DNA from 3 places in the Erwinia sp. TECH1 genome. Region 1 is predicted to be linked to each of the others. Evidence: predicted binding sites of a transcription regulator. Region 1 holds the regulator's gene; each other region holds the start of a gene.
What was found. The regulator PurR, encoded in region 1, represses purine synthesis genes. The targets are predictions, from matches to a motif close to CANGCAAACGTTTGCNTG.
Positions count from the first base shown of each region.

Region 2: the regulator PurR is predicted to act here: its motif matches at 2,962-2,979, upstream of cvpA (colicin V production protein).
Region 3: the regulator PurR is predicted to act here: its motif matches at 2,869-2,886, upstream of galS (HTH-type transcriptional regulator GalS).

Region 1 covers NZ_JBSRZK010000001.1:2,104,959-2,110,926, forward strand. Annotated here, with positions in the region: gene cfa (cyclopropane fatty acyl phospholipid synthase) at 1-282, opposite strand, end outside; gene punC (purine nucleoside transporter PunC) at 581-1,768, opposite strand; gene punR (DNA-binding transcriptional activator PunR) at 1,883-2,791, shown strand; gene purR (HTH-type transcriptional repressor PurR) at 2,822-3,847, opposite strand; gene ACVWZ0_RS09940 (C40 family peptidase) at 4,167-4,949, opposite strand; gene ACVWZ0_RS09945 (Grx4 family monothiol glutaredoxin) at 5,310-5,648, shown strand; gene rnt (ribonuclease T) at 5,710-5,968, opposite strand, start outside.
Region 2 covers NZ_JBSRZK010000001.1:3,331,988-3,337,955, forward strand. Annotated here, with positions in the region: gene ACVWZ0_RS15550 (UbiX family flavin prenyltransferase) at 154-723, opposite strand; gene purF (amidophosphoribosyltransferase) at 811-2,328, opposite strand; gene cvpA (colicin V production protein) at 2,365-2,850, opposite strand; gene dedD (cell division protein DedD) at 3,188-3,907, opposite strand; gene folC (bifunctional tetrahydrofolate synthase/dihydrofolate synthase) at 3,897-5,156, opposite strand; gene accD (acetyl-CoA carboxylase, carboxyltransferase subunit beta) at 5,220-5,968, opposite strand, start outside.
Region 3 covers NZ_JBSRZK010000001.1:3,185,821-3,191,788, forward strand. Annotated here, with positions in the region: gene mglA (galactose/methyl galactoside ABC transporter ATP-binding protein MglA) at 1-511, opposite strand, end outside; gene mglB (galactose/glucose ABC transporter substrate-binding protein MglB) at 593-1,585, opposite strand; gene galS (HTH-type transcriptional regulator GalS) at 1,721-2,761, opposite strand; gene yeiB (DUF418 domain-containing protein YeiB) at 2,913-4,064, opposite strand; gene folE (GTP cyclohydrolase I FolE) at 4,121-4,786, opposite strand; gene ACVWZ0_RS15020 (YbfB/YjiJ family MFS transporter) at 4,912-5,968, opposite strand, start outside.

The DNA.
Region 1 (5,968 bases):
ATCTTTAAAATGGCGAGGAAGCTGCTGATCCAGCTTAGCCAGCAGCACGCGGTGAAAAAACATATCCAGCTGCTCGCACTCCCACCAGCCGTCCATATAGCTTTCGCCCAGGCCCAGCGACCCTTCCTGCATCACGCGTTTAAAAAAATCGGGATGGGTCACCTGAATATCCCAGGGACGGGTGCCGTTAATTTCGATATCCGCGTTGCGTAACATTTCCTGGGCGATTCGATACCACTGATTTTCTTCCAGGCTCACTTCTTCTATACACGATGAACTCATAGCTTCCCCATCACCCTTCGTGATTGAAACCTGAGAAAAAGAATCATCAATTTCCACAGGGTTTGAGAAAACGCACGCTTAGCCGTGCGCCTGATATCCGGCGTTACAGAGGATTGAACTGAAACCTACAGAATGAGGGTGACGCCTGCCACAAAAGAGAACACCCGGACAACCCTGTCAGGAATCAAAAAAATGATACAAAGTTGTTATGAATTATTGCCTGAAATTGAGTATATGCTCACCTCAGGCAATATTCAACGCCTTATCGTTAGGACGCTAACTAAATAGATTCAGCCAGTTAACGACGGCTCTGAGCGTGGGTCAGGGGAGCGTTGGCTAACGTCGTCCTTTGTAAAATATAGCCAATAATTGTCAAAAACACAGTACTGAGCATGACCAGCGACGTGGTGGCGAGCGGGTTAGCAATAAAACCGGAAACAATCATGCTGGCGACGAAGCAGAGACCAAGCTGCAGCGTGTTTTGCAGCGCGGCTGCTTTACCGCTGGCCTGCGGAAAAGGCAGCAGCGCATTCGCCACCACAATCGGATAGATAGCGCCGTTGGCCAGCGCCATACCGCAAAACGGCAGCAGCAGCGCCCAGGTCGAAGGCGTTTCCACCTGTGCGGCGATGAAAAACGCGCCCACGCTGAGGGCATACAGCGTCAGCAGCCAGGGCAGCAGCGAAGCGCCTTCGGTCTGCTTCAGCAGCGCCCGACAGCCGTAGCCGCCGGCGAGAAAGGCCAGCGTCTGCGGCACGTAGCTAAGGCCGATATCGCCCGGCGACATGCCCAGTTCGGCCAGAATAAATGGCGAACCGGTCAGCCAGGCGAAAAAGCTGGCGGAGCAGGCGGCGTAAATCAGCACGTTGCCGCTCCAGATCGGTGACTTCAGCAGCGTGAAGAAACCTACTTTCGCCTCTTCTTTATGCTCTTTTGGCGCAGGCGTCGACAGAAAAAGCGTGGCGACCAGCAGGATCAGGGCCAGCAGCAGCAGCGCCAGGAAAATCGACCGCCAGGCAAAGTGGTTCAGCAGCCAGGCACCCAGCAGCGGGGCCAGCGCCGGCGACAGCGCCACCAGCGGCATAATAGTGGCAAACACGCGGTTGGCCTGCGCGCCGGAATAGCGATCGATTACCAGCGCCTGCCAGCTGACGGCGGCGGCGCAAATGCCTACCGCCTGTAAAAAGCGCAGCGTCAGCAGCATGGTGGTGGATTCCGCCCACCACATTGCGCCGCAGCTGACGGCAAACAGCCCCAGCCCCATCAACAGCACCGGCTTGCGGCCAATGCGGTCGGAAAGCGGCCCCCAGAACAGCTGCGCGCTGGCAAACCCGGCCAGGAACAGGCTGAGGCTGGCGCTGATGACGCCCGCTTCGGTTTGCAAATCCTGCTGCATCGCCGTAAAGGCGGGCAGATACATATCGGTGGCAAGAAAACCCGCAACGCTGAGCAGCGCGAGGTAAAGTAAAAATCCTTTCGACGGCATGAGATTTTGCTCTTTTTTATCAGGTGAATAGCGGACGGCAGTGTAAAAGAGTGCGATAGCGGTTGTGAAACGGTAATATTTGCGTCTTGCGTTCAAAAATTTTGCAGGAAGAATATGTGGTCAGAACACTCGCTTGAGGTGATTGATGCGGTCGCCCGAACCGGCAGCTTTACCGCCGCAGCGGCGGAGCTGCATCGCGTTCCGTCCGCCATCAGCTATACCGTGCGCCAGCTGGAAGAGTGGCTGGCGGTGCCGCTGTTCGAGCGGCGTCACCGGGACGTGGTCTTAACGGCGGCGGGCGAGGTCTTTATTCAGGAAGGGCGGAGTGTTATCAAAAAAATGCTTGCCACGCGACGCCAGTGTCAGCAGGTCGCCAACGGCTGGCGCGGCCAGCTGAATATTGCCGTCGATCGCATTGTTAAAACCGCGCGTACGCGCCAGCTGGTGGTGGATTTTTACCGACATTTTCCCGATATGGAACTGCATCTTTCACCGGAGGTATTCAACGGCGTATGGGATGCGCTGGCCGACGGCCGGGTTGACGTGGCGATAGGCGCGACGCAGGCCATTCCGGTCGGCGGACGCTTCGCCTTTCGCAATATGGGAATGCTCAACTGGCGCTGCGTGGTGAAGGCGGATCATCCGCTTGCGCAACACCGGGAGAAGGTTAGCGAGGAGGCGATCCGGGAGTGGCCTTCGCTGGTGCTGGAAGATACCTCGCGCGCGCTGCCGAAAAGAACCACCTGGACGCTGGATAATCAGCGACGGCTGGTCGCGCCGGACTGGGAGAGCGCGTTTGATTGCCTGCTGGCCGGGCTGTGTGTCGGCATGGTGCCGGGGCATCTTGCGCAACCGCTGCTGCAAAACGGCTCGCTGTGCGAACTGAGGCTGGATCCGCCTTTTCCGGATAGCCCCTGCTGCGTCAGCTGGTCGGAACAGCAGGCGTCGCCAGCGCTGCGCTGGCTGCTGGATTATTTAGGCGAAACGGAAACGCTGAACAGCGAATGGCTGCGGGAGGCGTAAAAGACGGGCAGCGGATGGCCGCCCGTGCGCTTAGCGACGGTAGTCGAGGAAAGGGCCGTCCGCTACGGAGCGACGTTCAATCAGCGTCGGATGCACTTCAATCGTCTGCGGCTCTTCGCGTTTGCTGGTAATACGATCGAGCAGCATATTGAAGGCCGTTGCGCCCAGACGCTCTTTCGGCTGGTGGACGGTGGTCAGCGCGGGGGTAAAGTAGCGCGAGTTGCGCACGTTATCATACCCGATCACCGAAATATCCTGCGGTACGCGCAGGCCCATCTCGTCTGCGGCGCAAATCGCGCCCATCGCCATCACGTCGCCGCCGCAGAATACCGCGGTAGGACGCTGTTTTTGCGCCAGCAGCTGCTGCATGGCGCGATAGCCCGATTCCGGCTCAAAATCGCCCTGAACCAGCCACTCTTCGCGCAGCGTAATCCCCGCTTCGTTCAGCGCCTTGAGGAAGCCGGCATGACGACCGCCGCCGGTATTGCGCTCCATATGGCCCGGGATCACGCCGATATCGCGGTGGCCGCGATCGATCAGATAGCGGCCTGCCAGATAACCGCCTTCAAAAGCGTTATCGAGAATAGTGTCGGTAAAATCGCCGCGCGACTCGCCCCAGTCCATGACGACCATCGGGATGTTGCGGTGATCTTCCAGCATCTTAATCAGCTCATCCGGGTACTCGGCGCACATGACCAGCAGGCCATCGACGCGTTTTTGCGCCATCATCGACAGATAGGCCTGCTGCTTTTCCAGTTCGTTATGCGCGTTGCCCAAAATCAGCGTATAGCCTTTGGCAAAACAGCTGTGTTCAACCGCCTCAATAATTTCGGCGAAATAGGGCGCCTCGCTGGAGGTCGCCAGCAGGCCAATGGTTTTGGTGTTATTGACCTTCAGGCTGCGGGCCACGGCGCTGGGCGAATAGTGCAGCGCTTTGATCGCTGCCCAGACGGCTTCCCGCGTGTCTTCAGCGACAAAGCGGGTTTTATTAATGACGTGGGACACCGTGGTGGTTGAGACACCGGCGCGTTTGGCCACATCTTTTATGGTTGCCATGGAAAAAGACTCCTGCGCTGTTCAGTAAGTCACTGAAAAGCGGTTTGTTAAACGATTGCCTGGAATGATGATAATCCTGATATAAGTTGCGCATAATTTGTTGCGGAATGGTTATAACAGGAGGGAGTTCAGGGTGGCGAAACAGACTTGAGCAGAACATCATGTCGGCTAAATGCCTGTTGCGCAACAAACCGTGGATTCTAACAAGAGCAGGCGCAGAACACGAGGGTTTTAGGGCAACAGGCGAAAATTTTGCGCAAATAAGAGTAAACCGGCCCGGATCGTTTGCGCGATCCGGGCCTCCAGCCTGCTGAGTGGGCTAGCGGATAGTTTTCGGCGTCATGACGCGGCGAGCGCCGACGTAGTGCTGCTCCCAGTAATCTTCGCTGAGCATACTCACCTGGATATCCTTGCCGGTACGCGGCGACTGGATAAACTTGCCGTTGCCCAGGTAAACGCCAACGTGATCCGCCGAGGCGCGGCCGTTGATGCTGAAAAATACCAGATCGCCTTTTTCCAGCTCGTTGCGCTTGATCGAAGCCGCATCCCGCAGATGGTACATTTCGTTAGCGGTGCGAGGGATCTTAAACTTCACCAGATCTTTATAGGCATACCAGACCAGACCGCTACAGTCGAAACCGGTCTTGGGCGAGGTGCCGCCCCAGAGATAGGGCTTGCCCAGCTGGTTCATCAGCTTGCTCATCGCCGTTTCGCGGGCTTTCTGATAGCGGGCGCGATGCGCTTTGCTGAGCTTAAGCGGGGCCGAGGCCGAGCCGCTGGTTAAGGCTTCCGTCTCTTCGTTGCGCAAGCGATGACGACCATAGCGTTTCTTGGGCGGCAGCGCAGCGGCGACGGTCTGCGTTTTTTTGCGCAGCTTAAACTTTTTAGCAAGGGGCGAACGGCTTTTGGTTGGGCTGGCTTCTTTTACTTTACGTGTAGAGGTTTTCACCGGGCGGCGCTTGCGGCGATCGTCTTCACGAGCAGGCGTGGCGCTGTCTGCTTTGTGGTGGTCCGCTTTAACGGCAGCGTGTGGCGATGCGTGCGCCACAGACATAAACAGCTGGGCAAAGGCCAGCATCAGCAACGTGATGAGTAAACGCATCTTTACCATTAACAGTTTGTGCTCCCGCCAGTGGCAAGAGCATGGCTAAATAAGGAGATCTGCGCCTGGGCAGTCAGTCAGGACGATTCTAATCGAACTCTTTACTAAAAAGTAAGGCCTTTTTTGTTTCAATCGTCGCAAAGCGGTAAAAGCTGTAAAATTTAGCCTGTTCAAACATTTATCTGCGCAAATTTGCCGCTGATATTTACAGTTAACGCAGCACCGCCGGACCGAAAATGGTATTTTAACATTTTGTTTTCCGACCGTAGCGTCAGCGGGCGACTGAAAATGACATTTTCATCACGCTCGCAGACTCGCTACACTATACAGACACGAAGTAGCCGATTGAGGAAGGCATTTATGAGCACCATTGAGAAGATTGAGCGCCAGATCGCAGAAAACCCGATTCTGCTGTATATGAAAGGTTCCCCAAAACTGCCAAGCTGCGGCTTTTCCGCGCAGGCCGTACAGGCGCTGTCCGCCTGCGGCGAGCGTTTCGCCTATGTCGATATCCTGCAGAATCCGGAAATTCGTGCTGAGCTGCCTAAATACGCCAACTGGCCGACTTTTCCACAGCTGTGGGTAGACGGCGAGCTGGTCGGCGGCTGTGACATCATTATTCAGATGTTTCAGGCGGGCGAACTGCAGCAGCTGATCAAAGAGACGGCGCAGAAATATCCTTCCGACGCAACAGAATAAAACGTTGCGCTAAGCGAAGAGACTATCGGACAGGCCTGACAATGCGTCAGGCCTGTTTTTTTTAGTCGAGGTTCGCCGTTTCCGCCAGCGGCCAGCCGCCCAGACGTTTCCAGCGATTAACCAGCTCACAGAACAGATCGGCCGTCTGCACGGTATCATACAGCGCGGAATGCGCCTGCGAACTGTCGAAAGGCATTCCGGCGGCCGTACAGGCTTTCGCCAGCACCGTTTGCCCCAGCACCAGACCGCTCAGCGCGGCGGTATCAAAGGTGACAAACGGGTGGAAAGGATTACGCTTCAGCCCGGCTCTTTCCGCCGCG
Region 2 (5,968 bases), 1.2 Mb from region 1:
GGGTCACGAAAGCGCACCGGCGCATAAAGAAGTTAAAAAAACGCGACCCGACAGCAGGATTATGGAAGAAGAATGCCTCGCTTTGGTGCATTTTCTGCACGCAAAGCGTGTTTATGGGAGCGGGCGCACCAAAAAAGCGCAGGAGACAGGCTTCTATGCACCCTGCCAGCGCGTGAAAAGATCGTTATCCAGCTCGATATCAAACTGATCCAGCACGCGGTTGACCGTCTGGTCAACGATGTCCATGACGTTCTCAGGACGATGATAGAAGGCCGGTACGGGCGGCATGATAATCGCGCCCAGCTCCGCCGCCGTGGTCATCATCCGCAGATGCCCAAGATGCAGCGGCGTTTCCCGCACGCAGAGCACCAGCCGACGACGCTCTTTCAGGATCACGTCCGCCGCACGCGTCAGCAGACCGTCGCTGTAGCTGTGGACGATGCCGGACAGCGTTTTCATTGAACAGGGCAGGATAGCCATTCCGTCGGTTTTGAACGAGCCGGAAGAGATGCTGGCGGCGATATCCCGCGCGTCATGCACCACATCCGCCATCGCCTGCACGTCGCGCACGGAATAGTCGCTTTCCAGCGCCAGCGTCTGCCGCGCGGCCTGGCTCATCACCAGATGCGTTTCCACTCCATCGACCTGTTGCAGTATCTGGAGCGTGCGAATGCCGTAAATTACGCCGCTGGCGCCCGAAATGCCGATGATAAGTCGTTTCATAATAATCCTTAACCTTCCTGGGGCCGGCCCAAAAAAAATGGGCCGGAATAGCTTCCGACCCATGATACCAGGAAAGCGGCGAGCGCATCAGCCCTCGTTGTGCATTTCCAGGTTTTCGACCTCGTTCTGGCGCGCCAGCGCTTTTGCGTCGTCGTTGCGCAGCGACTGGATATGCTCCAGATAGCGCTGATCGACATCTTTCGTCACGTAGACGCCGTTAAACACCGAACATTCAAACTGGGCAATATCCGGATTTTCTTCGCGCACCGCCTCAATCAGATCGTCCAGGTCCTGGAAAATCAGCGCGTCGGCTTTGATCAGCTTGCAGATCTCGTCCACTTCCCGCCCGTGCGCAATCAGCTCGGTCGCGCTTGGCATATCGATGCCGTAGACGTTCGGGAAGCGGATTTCCGGCGCGGCGGAAGCCAGATAGACTTTTTTCGCCCCGGCTTCGCGCGCCATTTCAATAATCTGTTCCGACGTGGTGCCGCGCACGATGGAATCGTCCACCAGCAGCACGTTCTTACCGCGAAATTCCGCGCGGTTGGCGTTCAGCTTGCGGCGCACCGCGCTGCGGCGCTGGTGCTGGCCCGGCATAATAAAGGTGCGGCCCACGTAGCGGTTTTTCACAAAACCCTGACGGTAAGGCTTGTCCAGAATGCGCGCCATTTCCAGCGCGATATCGCAGGAGGTTTCCGGGATCGGGATCACCACGTCAATATCCAGGTCTTCCCATTCGCGGGCGATCTTTTCGCCCAGCTTGGTGCCCATGCGCACGCGGGCGCTGTATACGGAAATTTTGTCCAGGAAGGAATCCGGGCGGGCAAAATAGACGTACTCGAACAGGCACGGGTTGCATTTGGGGTTTTCCGCGCATTGACGGGTGAACAGCTGCCCTTTCTCAGTGACGTAAACCGCTTCGCCCGGCGCCACGTCGCGCAGGAACTCAAAGCCCAGCGTATCCAGCGCCACGCTTTCGGAAGCCACCATATACTCGCTGCGGCCGTCCTTCATTGCGCGCTTGCCGATAACCAGCGGACGGATGCCGTTGGGATCGCGGAAGGCGACCAGGCCGTGGCCGATAATCATCGCTACGCAGGCATAAGCGCCGCGCACGTGCTGGTGCACCGCCGCCACCGCCGCGAAGATGTTCTCCGCTTCCAGCGGATAGTGCTGAAAACGATCCAGCTCGGTGGCGAAAATATTCAGCAGGATTTCCGAATCGGAAGTGGTGTTCACGTGACGGCGGCCGCTTTCAAACAGCTGCTTGCGCAGCTCGTGGGCGTTGGTCAGGTTACCGTTGTGCGCAAGCGTAATGCCGTAAGGCGAGTTAACGTAGAAGGGCTGCGCTTCAGAAGCGCTGGAGCTTCCGGCGGTCGGGTAGCGGACGTGGCCGATCCCCATATTGCCCTGCAAACGCTGCATATGGCGGGCTTCAAAAACATCGCTCACCAGGCCGTTTGCTTTACGCAGGCGGAAGCAGTTCAGGGCATCAATGGTAACGATGCCTGCGGCATCCTGGCCACGGTGCTGCAGCACCGTTAACGCATCATAAATCGACTGGTTGACCGGCATAAAACCGGCGATCCCGACAATACCGCACATGTGGTCATTTCCTCATAAGCCGCAACCCCGGCTCAATTACCGGGGTAAAAAACTCGACGTGCTTTTCAGGTAGTCAAAAAACCACCTGATTATATAGCTAAACTGGGGAATCAGCTGGGACTGCTGCCAGTCCGGGCTTTTGGAAAAGCCGGTGAAGGTATCAAGGAAAAACAGCATGGCCGACACAATCAGTACGCCGCGTAATGCCCCGAAACAGACTCCCAGCACCCTGTCGGTTCCCGACAGGCCGGTTTTTTCAACCAGCGAGCCAATCACATAGTTGACTATCGCGCCGACAATCAGCGTGGCGATAAACAATGCCGCGATGGCGATTCCATTTCGAACCAGTTCGTCTTCAAAACCTGTGAACCAGACAGCAAGGAAGGAGTAATAATGACTGGCGACAAAAAATGCGCAACCCCAGGTGACGAGCGAAAGTGCTTCCCGAACGAACCCGCGGATCAGGCTGACAAGAGCCGAAAAACCAATAACCGCAATAATGACGTAATCTATCCAGACCATGAACTCTTCCAGCGACTGTGCCTCTGATCAGGCTGCATCCCTCTGCTGTCTGCCGCGTCGGCACGGGCAGCACAGGGACACAACCTGAGTTCGGGGCGAATTCTAACAGAAAAAGAAAACGTTTGCGTAGCTTTTCCTTAACCGTCCTGATGAAAACCGGGCGTGAAAAAAACCAGCGCAAAACCTGCAGAGATAACGGGAAAACAGGCTGGCCGACTCGTCCCGGCAACTGTTTGATTTACTTTGTTTTACGGGCTGCCGCCTCGCCTGAAACGGCACAACGACAGCCCGATTTCAGCGCCTGAAAGGCGCCGTCTCTTGCTGCGATAGCAACAATCTAACGTGCGCTATAAGGCTTTACCACGCCGCTCAGTCCGGAGATGCCTTTCAGCTCGCCCACGGCGGCCTGCATCTTCGCTTTTGAAGCGTCCGGCCCGACATAAACGCGGGTAATCTGGCCCTGCACCGGCGTTGACGGCACCGTAAAGGCGCGATAGCCGGAAAGGCGCAGCGAGGCGACGATTTCGTTAACCTTAGCGGCGTTCTTCAGCGCCCCCAGCTGCACGACCCACGCCTGACCTGCCGGCGCGCTCTCCTGCTGTACGGGCTTCGGCTCCGGTTTCGGTTCCGGTTTGGTTTCCGGCTTCGCTACCGGCTTAGGTTCCGCCTTCGGCTTCTCTACGGGTTTTGGCTGCGCTTTGGGTTTTTCGACCGGTTTTTCCGTCACAACATGACTTACCGGCGGCGGCGACACCACGGTCGGCTGGTTGCCCGCCTGCGGCGCGGTAGAGCCGCTTTCAGCCTGCGAGGTATTTTCATTGGTCTGGCCCGCTATCGCTGTGCCCGCGCCTTCCGGCGGCTGGGCTGGCAGCGACTGCGTGACCGGCGGCACCATCTCCGTTTCCTGCTGATCGCCAGGCTTAGGCACCAGCGGGATCGCGGCGAACTCTTCTTTATAGTGCTTTTTCTTACCGTCCAGCAGGCCCGGCAGCACGATAACGCCCAGCGCCACGATGATCACCGTTCCGACCAAACGATTTTGAAACTTACTTGCCACTGCCACTCTCCGTTTCCATCGTTTCCATTACCTGCGCTACGGTGTGGAAAGAACCGCACACCAGCACGATATCCTGCGGCCCGGCCTGTCGCCGCGCCTGGTCAAACGCCGCCGCCACGCTGGCACAGGCCTGCGCGCCCGGCAAATGCGCCAGCAGCTGCTCCGCGCTTGCGCCTCGTGGCCCTGCCAGCGGCGCGCAGTACCAGTAGTCGACCTGCGGCGCCAGGCAGGCCAGCGTCCCGGCGATATCTTTGTCGTGCAGCATGCCGACCACCGCATGGACCTTTCCGGCTTTCGGCAGCTCGCCCAGGCGTTCGGCCAGGTAGCCAGCCGCATGAGGATTATGCGCGACATCCAGAATAATGCGCGGCGATTGTGCAACGGTCTGAAAACGACCGGGCAAAATCGCTTTGTCCAGCTCGTAAAGCGTGGCGTCATCAACTTTTAACGATGATGCGCGCAGCGCGGCCAGCGCGGTGGCGGCATTCGGCAGCGGCACCTGCGGCATCGGCAGGCCGTTCAGCGTGCCCCGCGCGTCGGTAAAGCTCCAGTCGTGCCCGCCAACGCGGTAAGACCAGTCGCGACCACGCTTCAATAACTGCGCGCCCAGCTCATCGGCCACTTCGCCAATGGTATGCGGCATATCAGGTTCGCCAACGATAGCAGGCTTGCCGCCACGAAAGACGCCCGCTTTTTCGCGGCCAATGCTTTCACGATCCGGGCCAAGCCAGTCGGTATGATCGAGCGCGATGCTGGTGATTACCGATACGTCGGCATCCACGATATTGGTCGCGTCCAGGCGGCCACCCAGCCCCACTTCCAGGATCACCACATCAAGCTGCGCACGCTTAAACAGCCAGAGCGCGGAAAGCGTACCGTACTCGAAATAGGTCAGCGAAGTGTCGCCGCGCCCTTTTTCAATATCGGCAAATGAGGCGGTATGCTCCGCTTCGGCCAGCTCAAGCCCCTGAATGCGCACGCGTTCGGTATAGCGCACCAGGTGCGGCGAGCTGTAGACGCCGACGCGATAGCCGGCGGCCATCAGCAGCGTTTCCAGCGTCCGGCAGGTGGTGCCTTTGCCGTTGGTGCCGGCGACGGTAAAAACAAACGGAGCAGGTTTAAGAAGGTCAAGCCGTGCGGCGACGCGCTGAACGCGCGCCAGCCCGAGTTCGATAGCCTGAGAATGCAGATTCTCAAGATAATGAAGCCACGTGGCCAGAGGCGACGTGGCTTGAGGAAGAGTATCCATGTATCCCGTTCACAAGTTACGGTTCATTGGTGAAAGGGCGACGCGCGCCCTTTCGGACATCGGTCAGGCTTCAGGGCTTTGCGGCGCCTCTTCCACCTCTGGCACGCGCTCTTCCTGCGGCGCCGGCAGATTCATCATCTTCGCCAGCACGGAGGCGAGCTTAAAGCGCATCACCGGACGGCGCACGATCATGTCGATAGCGCCCTTCTCGATTAAAAATTCGCTGCGCTGGAAGCCCGGCGGCAGTTTTTCACGCACGGTCTGTTCGATCACGCGTGGGCCGGCAAAGCCAATCAGCGCTTTAGGCTCGGCGATGTTCAGATCGCCCAGCATGGCGAAGCTGGCGGAAACGCCGCCCATGGTCGGATCGGTCAGCACGGAGATATAAGGCAGACCGCGCGCCTGCATTTTCGCCAGCGCGGCGCTGGTTTTCGCCATCTGCATCAGCGACATCAGCGCTTCCTGCATACGGGCGCCGCCGGAGGCGGAGAAGCAGATCAGCGGGCAGTTGTCTTCCAGCGCCTGCTCAACGGCACGCACAAAGCGAGCGCCAACCACGGAGCCCATCGAGCCGCCCATAAAGGAGAACTCAAACGCGGCCGTCACAACCGGCATGCCGTGCAGCGTGCCTTTCATCACAATCAGCGCGTCTTTCTCGCCGGTGTCTTTCTGCGCCGCGGCCAGACGATCCTTGTATTTTTTGGAATCCCGGAACTTGAGCACATCTTTCGGTTCCAGCTCGCTGCCCAGTTCGGTCATCGAACCTTCGTCCAGCAGGCTGTGCAGACGGTCACGTCCGTGCATACGCATAT
Region 3 (5,968 bases), 1.1 Mb from region 1:
CGTCCATAATGACAATTTTGGCATCATAAGAGAACGCTTTAGCTATCTCTATCATCTGCATCTGCGAAACGGAAAGGTTAATCACTTTGTCGCGCGGATCGATATCAATATCCAGCTCTTCAAAAATGGCTTTGGTATCGCGATACATTTTATCCTGGTCGACGAAAAAGCCTTTTCGCGGATAGCGGCCCAGCCACATGTTATCCATGACCGTGCGCTGTAAAACCAGGTTTAATTCCTGATGCACCATAGATACGCCGTTTTCCAGCGCCTCTTTGGAACTTTTAAAGTCGATCTCTTTGCCCTGAAAAAGAATGCTTCCCGTGTCTTTGCTATAAATACCAAACAGGCATTTTAATAAAGTCGATTTGCCCGCGCCGTTTTCCCCCATCAGCGCGTGAACCGAATGGGGACGAATTTTTAAATTAACGTTATCTAACGCCTTTACGCCCGGAAAGGACTTGCTGACGTTAGTCATTTCCAGCAGATACTGCCCCTGATCGCTGCTCATAATTCTACCTGGCGGATCGTTTTACGATCGGGCCCGTTCTGCGACGGGCCCGGTAACGGACGCGAGTGCGCCCGGAAAGACTTATTTACTGAACTGAGCGAGGTTCTCTTTATCAACCGGCACATAGGCCACGCGCACCACTTTACCTTCCAGCTTGTAGTTGGTGCCTTCGGTCGCCGGTTTGCCCGCCGCCAGGTTTTTCGCCATTTCAAAAGTGGCTCTGGCCTGGTTTTCCGCATCGTTCAGCACGGTGCCTTCCATCGCGCCGGATTTCACCATCGCCATCGCTTCCGGCAACGCATCCACGCCGAAGACCGGTACGGACGTTTTGTTATGCGCCTTCAGCGCTTCTACCGCGCCCATCGCCATCGCATCGTTATTGGCGATCACCACTTCGATTTTGTTGCCGTTCGGGCCGGAGAGCCACGCGTCCATCTTGTCTTTTGCCTGAGCGGTATCCCACATGGCGGTATCCAGATGCAGCTGCTGCGTTTTCAGGCCGTCTTTATTCAGGGTTTCGATCACGTATTTGGTACGCGCTTCGGCATCCGGGTGGCCCGGCTCGCCTTTCAGCAGCACAAACTGCACCACGCCGTCTTTGTTCAGATCCCAGTTGGCATTGGCTTTCCAGTGTTTCTCAATCAGCTCGCCCTGCTTGACGCCGGACTCTTTAGAATCGGTACCGACATAGTAAGCCTTGTCGTAGCTGGCCAGCGCTTTAGCAGAAGGCTCTTTGTTGAAGAAAACAATCGGAATATCGTTGGCTTTGGCTTTACTGATAACCACCGCCGCCGCCGCCGGATCGACAAGGTTAATCGCCAGCGCCTTCACGCCTTTCGCCACCATCACGTCAATCTGATCGTTTTGCGTTGACTGGCTGTTCTGCGAATCGTTCATCAGCAGCTGAATGCCGCTGCTGTTTTTCGCTTCCTTCTCGATATCCTTGCGCACCACGGACATAAAGTTGTCATCATATTTATAAATGGTTACGCCAATGCGGGTATCGGCCGCCTGCGCCGTTGCGCCAAACATCATGCTGGCAACCAGGGCTGTGAGGGTGAATGCCTTCTTCATTGTTCTCTCCGGTTCTTTGTAGGGTCGGTATGCGTGTGCAGCCGGACCGTGTTGTTATTCTGTCCCGGCCAGGCACGGCCATCTTAGTGAAGCAGATGTTAATTAACTGTGAACTTACTCACGGATTGAAAACGGTTACATGGCGGTATCGTTGCGTATAGTGATCGCCGCCACACTTTGGCAGGGCGCGACGGAATGACGGCGCACCAGCGTTGGCATAAAGCAGTGACCGGCCGACTCGTCCAGCAGGCCCGCCGCGCCTTTCAACGCCAGTTCGGTAGCCAGTTTAGCCATGGAAACAATAGGATAGCGGACGGTCGTCAGCTGCGGGTCGGTATAGCGGGAAATGGGGATATCGTCGAAGCCAATCACCGACAGCTGCTGCGGCACCGCAATGCCGTTATCTTTCAGCGCGGTCAGCGCCCCGGCGGCCATGCTGTCGTTATAGGCGAACACGGCGCTGAGGTGGAGATTACGCCCCAGCAGCTCCACCATCGCCGCCTCTCCGCCCTGCATATCCGGCTCGGCGCTGGCGATCCAGCTTTCGGCAGGCTGGGTAGCCTGCTCGGCCAGCGCCTGCCGCCAGCCCGCGCGTCGCTGGTCTGTATCTTCGATAGTATGGCTCGACCCCAGATAACCGATGCGCCGGTGGCCCTGCTGTTGCAACATGCGCATCGCCATCAGCGCGCCGCTGACGTTGTCCAGGCAGACGCAGCGGTGCGCGTAGCCCGGCACTACGCGGTTGATCAGCACCATGCCGGGCACCTGATCCATCAGCGAGGCCAGCTCGTCGTCTGCCAGGGCTTTGGCATGAACGATCAGCGCGCCGCAACGCTGACGGATCAGCACCTCGATAGCGTGCCGCTCTTTGTCCGCCTGATGATAGGAGTTGTTGATAAGTACGTGTTTTTGCATACGCTGCGCGACGGTATCCACCGCTTTGACCAGCGCGCCGAAGAAGGGATCGGAGACGTCCATCACCACCACGCCGATGGTATCGCTGACCTGGGAAGCCAGCGCCTGCGCGTTGGCGTTGGGTCGGTAGCCCAGCTGGCCGACGATGCCCAGCACTTTTTCCCGCGTTTCCTGTGTGACCGCCGCGCTGTGGTTAAGCACGCGTGAAACCGTCGCCACCGACACGCCAGCCTCACGGGCTACATCGCGAATGGTGATCATGGCTGACTGCCTGTGGAAGATAAGGTTTGCATAGCCCTCCCGGATGCGTTGTTTGCGGGGCTATTCTGACAAAGGGCAAGGCAAGACTGCGTGAATCAGGTCACACTGATGAAAACGGTTACATCCCTTTCCGTCACATTTGTGACGCTTATCATTTTTGTAACATTACGTCGCGGCTGCTCAGACGGGTGAGCTGACGCCAGCACCATTCGACCGGCCCCTGGCGGAAATAGCGCAGCCAGCACAGCGAAAAGAGGAGATTTACCAGCCAGACCAGCAGCACTACCACCAGCAGCTGCGGCCGATCGAGCCGGTTGAACCAGCCGAAATGGTTAAAAAGCGTGGTGCAAAGCAGCGTTTGCAGTAAATAGTTGCTCAGCGCCATCCGCCCTACGCTGCTGATGGCGCGCGTGAGGGTAAAACGGGCCAGCGTAGGCCAGAAACCAAAGCAAAGCGCGGCATAGCCGATAGCCTGAAGCGGCGCGCTCAGCTCGCGCGGCAGCTGTAAATAGAACGCTGACGGATAAAATGCCCAGCCGCAAGCCCACTGCAGATAAATGCCCGGTATTTCGATGATGGCCGCCAGCAGCAGCAGCATCAGCGCAGTGCGCCGGTAGTGGGTCAGGCTCCAGCGCCCCTGTAGCCAGCCGCTGCGCATCAAGGCGCCGCCAATCAGCATCAGGCCGGCCAGCTGCCAGCCGTACTGCGCCGCCAGCGACAGCAGGCCTGACGAGAGCAGATCGAGACGGTTGCGCACCGCTTCCCAACCGCCGTGGGTTTTCCAGAAGGTTTCATACTGAATATCCGCCGCCCCCGCCAGCCAGGAATTGTTAGGCTGATGGCCCGACAGCAGGCCGAACACCAGCAGCACGCCGCAGCCCACGATATAAAGCATCACGCCGGTATTAAACAGCTGCCGCGTCGAGGAGACGTCGCGGATCATCCGCCAGGCTACCAGCCCAATCAGCCCGTAATCCAGCAGGATGTCCCCTTCCCAGAACAGCAGACAGTGCAGAAAACCGAGCAGCACCAGCCAGCTCAGGCGCGCCTGTAGCCAGCGTTTGCCGCGCGAAAGCAGCAATTGCAAGCCGCCGCCAAACAGCAGCGCAAACAGCGCGAGGAATTTCAGCTGGGCAAAGAAATCGATCAGCGCCCACGTCCAGGCATCGCCCGGCGTAACGCTGCCCTGCCACGCCGGGTTCAGATAGGCGGCGCCCGGCAGACCGAAGGCGTTAATGTTGAGCAGCAGGATCCCCAGAATGGCGATGCCCCGAATAAAATCCAGCGTCTGAATACGAGGCATCGGCAGGCCCTGACTGTGGTGAAGGGTAACAACTGGCTACGACGGCGCGCCGTAGCTTAGCTGTGGCGAACGGCGCGCAGAAACTCCTGACGGGTGTTCTGGCTGGATTTGAACAGGCCGCCCAGTGAAGTGGTGGTGGTGGCGCTGGTCGCATCACGAATGCCGCGCGCTTTTACGCAGTAGTGCACCGCGTCGATGGAAACCGCGACGTTATTGGTGCCAAGCAGCGTTTGCAGCGCAACCAGGATCTGCTGGGTCAGCCTTTCCTGTACCTGTGGACGGGAAGAGAAAAACTGCACGATGCGGTTAATCTTCGACAGGCCAATCACTTTATCTTTCGGGATATAGGCTACCGTCGCTTTGCCGTCGATGATCACAAAGTGGTGCTCGCAGGTGCTGGTCAGCGTGATATCCCGCACCGTCACCATTTCGTCCACCTTCATTTTGTTTTCAATCAGGGTGATTTTCGGGAAGTTGGCGTAGTCCAGGCCGGAGAACACCTCATTCACATACATCTTAGCGATGCGGTGCGGCGTTTCCATCAGGCTGTCATCTTCTAAATCAAGATTAAGCAGCTGCATGACTTCGGTCATGTGCCCGGCGATCAGCCGCCTGCGGGTTTCGTCATCCATATCACGCGCAGGCGAGCGTAGGGGTGTTTCCAGTCCACGCGCAAGCAGCGCTTCGTGAACAAGTGTGGCTTCCTGACTTAACGTAGCCATGGCGATCTATTCTCCAGCAGGTGTAACGCCGGTCCCGACGGGACCGGTACAATTTCAGAGGGCGTATTTTGGTACACAACGCGTCGTTAATCCAGCGAATCAAGCTAAACCACCCTGAAACTGTTTCATGCAGCACCGGGATCGCGCCGCCAGACCAGCAGCCCGGCCACCAGCAGTCCCGCGCCCGCGACGTAAAGCGCTGGCTCGAGGCGATGGGTAAAAGTGGTGGAAAGTGCGGAAACCAGCGGCCCGGCCAGCTGGCCGATAGCGTAACCGGTGGTCAGCAGACCCGCCATATACCGGCTATGGCGTGGCGCCATCTCGCGGGCATATTGCAGCGAAAGCGACACCAGGTTAAGAAAGCCAATGCCCATCAGTATTGAACCGACCACCAGCCCGCTCAAACCCGGCACCACGGCGGCGCACAGCACGCCCAGCGCCTGCGCCCACAGGTTAAACGCCAGCCGCGTATTGGATGAACCGATATGCCGCATAACAATGCCCAGCCCGACGCCTAACACCGCCGTGCCGCCAAAAATGGGCCAGACAAACTGCGCAAAAGCGCTGGCAGGGAAACGGGCCGCCGCCATCTGCGACAGAAACGTGGCGGGAATGATGTAGCCAAAGCCGGCCAGGCTGTAGCTCCAGACCAGCTTTTTCAGCCCGCTGGTCAGCACCAGCGGTTCCGGCGTGGTTTCGGGCCGGTGCAGCTCGCCTTTACGCGGCAGGAAACGAAAAATAAGAGAAGCCAGCACCAGCGCCAGCACGCCATAGGCGCACCAGGCCTGCGCGGCGCTGACCTGGCGTGCGTGAAGAAACACGGCCAGCAGCCCGCTCAGAAAGATGCCCATGCCCGGCCCGGCGAAGACGGCGGCGCTTAAGCCGGGACGGCCATATTTATGCAGCTGCTCGTTGCTCCATGCCGCTACCAGCACCATCGCCCAGCCGCTGGCCCAGCCGATCGCAAAGCGCACCACGCCGTGCAGCCAGGCATCGGACACGCAGGCGGAAAGCAGCGTCAGGATCACCGCGCCGCCGATGCCTGCCTTAAGCCTGGCCTCCACGTGCGTGGTCGTCCGCATCGCGTTCCAGGAGCCGCAGAGGTAGCCCAGGTAGTTGAAGGCCGCGACCACCGCCGCGCTGGTCAGCGTCAGCTGATGCTCCGTAATCATCAGCGGCACC